2 linked regions of the Cohnella abietis genome follow. The protein of the gene in region 2 interacts with the protein of the main gene of each other region in a pairwise test. Links are inferred from orthologs where the notes say so. Each region holds a gene or a part of one and is shown on either strand. Other genes may lie near its edges. The genes, in order: grpE and KCTCHS21_RS21765.

The links.
Region 1: the proteins of KCTCHS21_RS21765 (region 2) and grpE interact in binary tests that used the Escherichia coli proteins (3 or more experiments, as listed by UniProt). The link is inferred for Cohnella abietis from one-to-one orthologs.

What each region holds. Positions count from the first base shown.
Region 1 is NZ_AP019400.1:4,618,146-4,621,197, forward strand. Bases 1-2,721 are described here. They hold grpE (nucleotide exchange factor GrpE), read right to left. Parts: upstream 1,796-2,721; coding sequence 1,205-1,795; downstream 1-1,204. Other genes in these bases: dnaK (molecular chaperone DnaK), read right to left, coding at 1-1,156; hrcA (heat-inducible transcriptional repressor HrcA), read right to left, coding at 1,847-2,721. Also shown: more of hrcA, read right to left, coding at 2,722-2,875; KCTCHS21_RS20395 (N-acetyltransferase), read right to left, coding at 3,010-3,052. UniProt on the Escherichia coli protein: Participates actively in the response to hyperosmotic and heat shock by preventing the aggregation of stress-denatured proteins, in association with DnaK and GrpE. It is the nucleotide exchange factor for DnaK and may function as a thermosensor.
Region 2 is NZ_AP019400.1:4,948,738-4,951,932, reverse strand. The notes cover bases 72-2,935. They hold KCTCHS21_RS21765 (Nramp family divalent metal transporter), read right to left. Parts: upstream 2,262-2,935; coding sequence 882-2,261; downstream 72-881. Other genes in these bases: KCTCHS21_RS21760 (WIAG-tail domain), read left to right, coding at 2,625-2,935; KCTCHS21_RS21770 (glycosyltransferase family 4 protein), read left to right, coding at 72-825. Also shown: more of KCTCHS21_RS21770, read left to right, coding at 1-71; more of KCTCHS21_RS21760, read left to right, coding at 2,936-3,195. UniProt on the Escherichia coli protein: H(+)-stimulated, divalent metal cation uptake system. Involved in manganese and iron uptake. Can also transport cadmium, cobalt, zinc and to a lesser extent nickel and copper. Involved in response to reactive oxygen.

The sequences.
Region 1 (3,052 bases), 330 kb from region 2 along the record:
TGCGATCAATCATTTTCGTCAATACGCCACCAGCTGTTTCGATACCGAGGGACAATGGTGTAACGTCAAGCAAGACAACATCTTTAACCTCGCCTGTTAGAACGCCTGCTTGAACAGCTGCTCCCAGAGCAACTACCTCATCCGGATTAACGCCTTTATGAGGGTCTTGACCAGTAAGCTTCTTAATGGCTTCCTGAACGGCAGGAATACGCGTAGAACCACCAACCAAAACGATCTTGTCGATTTCAGAAGCTTTAAGTCCGGAATCAGTCAAGGCTTGACGAGTAGGTCCGATTGTACGCTCTACTAATGTAGCCGTCAATTCATCAAATTTGGCACGTGTAAGGTTAAGCTCCAAATGCTGAGGAACGCCATCTACAACAGTAATGAACGGCAAGGAAATGGTTGTCGTAAGAACGCCGGACAATTCTTTCTTAGCTTTTTCAGCGGCATCCTTAAGACGTTGCACAGCTGCTTTGTCCTTCAACAAATCGATGCCATGCTCCTTCTTAAATTCACCAGAAAGCCATTCAACAACGAGTTGGTCGAAGTCATCGCCACCGAGGTGATTGTCTCCGCTAGTTGCTTTTACTTCAAAGAATCCATCGCCAAGCTCAAGGATACTAACGTCAAAAGTACCGCCACCTAAGTCGAATACTAGAATCGTTTGATCTTCTTGCTTCTCGAAACCATAAGCTAATGCTGCTGCTGTTGGTTCGTTAACAATACGAAGAACTTCTAAACCAGCGATATTACCGGCATCCTTAGTCGCTTGACGCTGGCTATCGTTAAAATAGGCAGGAACTGTAATTACAGCTTGCGTTACAGTCTGACCTAAGTATGCTTCAGCATCAGCTTTAAGTTTTTGCAAAATGATAGCAGAAATTTCAGGAGAAGAATAAGCTTTTCCTTCGATTGTTTCCTTGTGAGTTGTTCCCATATGACGCTTGATTGAGCTTACAGTACGGTCTGGGTTTGTGATAGCTTGACGCTTAGCTGTTTCACCAACAACACGCTCGCCATCTTTCTTGAAGCCTACGACCGAAGGGGTCGTACGGTTTCCTTCCGCGTTAGGGATTACGACTGCTTCGCCGCCTTCCATTACTGCCACACAAGAGTTTGTTGTACCTAAGTCGATACCAATTACTTTACTCATAACTGTATGTTCCTCCTTTATATAAGTACGATATTTAAATAGTTGTAATTATCCGCTAACCTTAACCATCGCAGGACGGATTACTTTGTCCTTCAACCAATACCCTTGCTGGATAACTTCAACAACGATACCTTCTTCGTATTCTTCGCTCTCCACCTGCATAATAGCTTGGTGATGTTCTGGATCAAACGGCTGACCAATTGATTCCATCGGCTTCAAGCCTTCCGCTTCAAGCACTTGGGAAAGCTGACGATAAATCATATCCACGCCCTTGGCAAAAGATTCGCCCTCCGCTACCTCAGTACCCGCCGATAACGCCCGTTGGAAATTATCCAGAACAGGAAGTAATTGACCGATCACCTTTAAGGATGCGTATTGCGTTAATTCTTCTTTCTCCTTTACAGTACGCCGACGGAAATTATCGAAATCCGCTTGCGCCCGTAAATAACGGCTATGATTATCATCCACCTGACGCTGCAGCTCGGCTACGACAGCATTCTCAGCTCCGTTAACCTCTGCCGAATGTTCCACCTCTTCAGAAGAAGTCTCATTCACTTCAGATCCATTTGCTTGTTCTTCCAAAATTTCCTCTTGCTGCTCGTTCATGATTTCTTGCTCCTTCGTCTCTTTCTTACTCATTCAGCATTCACCTCCTTACCATGACACCCTTTAATAGGGCTATGCAAAGCCTTACTTATACCAACGGGACATCAATAAGGCAATATCCTTGGATAAATAGTTCAGTAGATTAATTACTTTGCCGTACTCCATACGCGTCGGTCCGAGTATTCCTATCGTTCCAAGCGATTGTCCTTCATAAGAATACGTAGCCGTAATTAAGCTGCATTGATTAATGGCTTCCATTGCGTTTTCTGTACCAATCTTAACTTGAATTCCACCATTAGGATTAGATTGAAACAATTGCATTAGCAGCTGTGTTTCTTCAAGCATCCCTAAAATACTTTTCGCTTTGTCGACATCCTTGAATTCAGGCTGAGTAAGCATGTTGGATGCCCCACTCAGAAAAACCTTTGGCTCCTGCTCTTCGGTAATAGTCTTCTCAAGTAAAGTAAGAATGTCCTCACAATGATCAATATAGCGGCTTAATTCCTTGGCAATTTCACTGTGTAGCACAGATTTAACTCGGTAGAAGGGTACTCCAGTAAGCTTCTCATTAAGCAGGTTGACGATTTTACTCATGTCATCCATCGATATTCCGTCTGGAATGGAAATTGTCCTGTGCTCAACATGTCCGGTATTAGCCACGATAATTGCTACCGCAGAAACATCATTAATCGGAATGAGTTGAAAATGCTTTAATGTAGTACTAAACATCTCCGGTCCGAGCACTATCGATGTATAGTTGGTCAATTGCGACAATATAGTCGACGCATGGCCAATTACACCTTCCCAATGATTCATCTTCTCTGCGAAAAAAGTACGTAGCTTCCTGACGTCCTGATCTCCGGCGCCGTCCAATGTAACAAGATGATCTACATAATAACGGTAGCCTTTAATGGATGGAATGCGCCCTGCAGAGGTGTGAGGCTGCTCAAGCAAGCCCAGCTCCTCCAAGTCCGCCATCTCGTTGCGAATTGTAGCCGGACTAAAGGTTACGTCTCCGCGCTTGGAAATGCTGCGGGAACCAACCGGCTCCGCGGAACGGATATAATCATCGACGATTGCACTTAAAATCATTCGCTGGCGTTCACTCAGCATCCGAGACTCCTCCTTAAGTAGCTTACCCACCATTTCGTTAGCACTCCATATGAGTGAGTGCTAATGGCTAATACAAAAATACCAAACCGATCCGGTCGTGTCAAGGACGTTCCGGTTAGATTTGGCTTGTTCAATCAGATTTGGGCGAAACTTAAATTTTCATTTCCTTGTGGTACT
Region 2 (3,195 bases):
TGTCTCAACTTGCACTCCACTACTTTCATAAATGCTCCTTATTTGAGCAAACTACAGCGCAGCAAGTGTTTGCATGCAGCTGATCAAATTCAGGTTAACAGTGAATTTCTCCGTACTTATATTAAGCAAAGAGTGCCACAATCGGTTCTAAAAGTTAAAGTCAATCATCTGGGCGTCGATATTGCCAGGTTTCCAGGCCGATCTACCTTAGAAGGAATGGCTGTCCGTGAGGAAATGCGCGCTGCTCACGGATGGGGAAATCGCCCCATCGTGCTGTATGTGGGACGACTTGTCCCGCAGAAGGGTATTCACCATCTATTGGCTACCTTGCCTGCTCTTATTGCCAAATCGCCCGACTTACTGGTAGTTATCGTAGGAAGCGCTTATTACGGCTCTCATCGCCAAACCGGGTATGTGAGGAGGCTTCATAAGAAAGCAAAGCATTTTAAGAAGCATGTACATTTTCAGCCTTATGTTTCTCATCACGAAATTCCTCGTTGGTTCGTTATGGCAGATATTGCTGTTGTGCCTTCCATCGGCCAAGAGGCGTTTGGGTTAGTCAACCTGGAGGCGATGGCAGCCGAATTACCGGTAGTTGCCACCAAAGCAGGCGGAATGAAAGAGATTGTGGTGCCAGGCTCAACAGGTTATTTGGTTACGCCAGAGCTTCCCGGAGTTGTACCAGAGCTTGCTGCTCACATTGGCTATTTATTGACTAATGAAGCATTAAGGAAAGAGATGGGGCGCAGGGGAAGGGAAAGGGTATACAACTATTTTCTTTGGCAGCATACGGCGGAGAGATGGCTGGCTAATCAACGGGAGTAAACCAAAAAAAACGTGAATCAGGCACTCCTGATCACGTTTTTTTGGTTTGTTGCAGCTTAACCCCAAAAGGTGCGGTAGAGCAAATATAAGTTTAATCCCATTATTACGATGGCAACGAACCAAGCTAAAATATTGAGCCACATGGGGTTTACGAATTGCCCCATTTTTTTCTTGTCGCTTGTGAATTGAACTAGCGGAACAACAGCAAAGGATAATTGCAGAGATAAAATAACTTGGCTTAAAATCAGCAGATCCATCGTACCACTTTCGCCATATATAGCCGTAACAATAACTGCAGGAATGATAGCGATCATACGAGTAATTAATCGGCGTAGCCAAGGGGCTAGGCGGATATTCAGGAACCCTTCCATTACAATCTGTCCTGCTAAGGTTCCAGTTAAGGTTGAGTTCTGTCCTGACGCTAGCAATGCGACACCGAATAGAATGGCAGCGAATGACGTTCCGAGCATAGGAGCGAGCAAGTGGTAAGCTTGCTGAATTTCAGCAACATCGGTTCGTCCAGCAGTATGGAATACTGCTGCTGCAATAATAAGGATCGCCGCATTGATGAATAGGGCGAAAAACAAAGCAATTGTTGAATCCCAGGTGGAGAAACGTATCGCTTGCCTTTTGCCAAGCGCCGTTTGCTCAAACTCACGAGTTTGCACAATTGAAGAGTGAAGATAGAGATTGTGAGGCATGACGGTTGCACCGAGAATACCTATAGCGATATATAGCATTTCAGGATTTTTGATAATTTCTGTTGATGGGATAAATCCTCTCATTACGTCGCCCATATTAGGTGTTGACCAAATAAGCTCAAAAGCAAAACATAAGGCGATTGTCGCGATTAAGGCAATGACCAGAGATTCTACATATCTAAAGCCTTTTTTCTGTAGAAAAAGGATGATGAGTACGTCCAATGAAGTTAATATGACGCCATAAAGTATCGGGATACCAAATAAAAGATTTAACGCAATAGCAGCACCGATAACCTCAGCTAAATCACAAGCGGCGATAGCAATCTCACAAAAGATCCACAGCATGAAGTTAACGGGATTGCTATAGTGATCTCGGCAAGCCTGTGCTAAGTCGCGGCCGGTCACGATACCAAGCTTCCCGGATAAGGCTTGGAGAACAATGGCCATCAAGTTGGAGATCATAATGACGGAAAGCAAGGTATATCCAAATTGTGAACCGCCTGCTAAACTCGTTGCCCAATTACCAGGGTCCATGTATCCGACGGCAACCATATATCCTGGACCGGCAAACGCCAGAAATTTACGGAAGGTGGAGCCGGTTTTTGGAATTTTGACGGAACGAAAAGCTTCAGGCAGCGAGGCGCTTACTCTTTCCCTCTTCCAGCCAGTGTTATTAGGAGATTCAGACGCAGCTGACGTTAATTGTGGTTTAGAAATAGCCAGATCCTCTTTCATCTTTCATGCACCTCTTTGCTCGTGTTGTACAGGGTAACAAGTGTAGCGTCAGGGACATTAATTTTCCCTAGGGCAAAACTTGATCTGATTTAAATATACGCCCGAAAAGTGAAAAAGTAAACGAAGAAATATAAAAAACGAATATGTGGATATTTCCTCTGCAGGAAGAAAGAAAATACAATGCATAGTCTATTCACGTGGTGCTGGGCAGTTCCATTTTTTTTTAACAGCAAGCAACGAATATCAGACTGAGAGAAGCTATTTAATTAAGGCTTAAGTAGAGATAATTGCCCATCCTCGTGACGTGCCCATGGGTGAATGCATATGATACTGAAGATTTTGATGATTAGGAAGGAGAAAGACATGAAAAAGAACAAGGCGAGTAAGACACCCAAATCGCGCCGGCCGCTTTATTACGTCGACAATCCGAACAAGCTCGAGCTGAATTGGCTGGATGACATACAAAAATCAAACGCCAAGTCGATAGCCGTTCATGGTTCGGCTGCTCCAGCACCGGTGGCGGAAAGTCAGGCCGAGAGCAAGCAAAGTCGTGTTAATGCCAGAGATAGTGGAGTACGTTCCTTGAAACCTGTGGCTGAAGCGCCAGCTAAACAGCCTTCAGAGGCACAATTATCGCAGCCTTCAGAATTCATTTCCTCCAATGAGGAAGCTGAGGAAATCGTTGCTATTGCAATGGTTCTCCCCCCAGCTTTAGAATTATCCACTGCTGTAGAGATACCCGATATTATTTCGGTCGTCGAATCATTGCAGACGGAATCTCATAATTCTACAGATGCCTTGGTTGCTTTACTAAACGAGGATTCTGCCGAACAAGAATTGCAAGAGGATATCGAGGCGAGGGAGCAGCTAGAAAAGGAAAAGCGACATCTGAAGCTTGAAGAAAAACGGATGCCTTCCCGCCCGGCCCCGATTG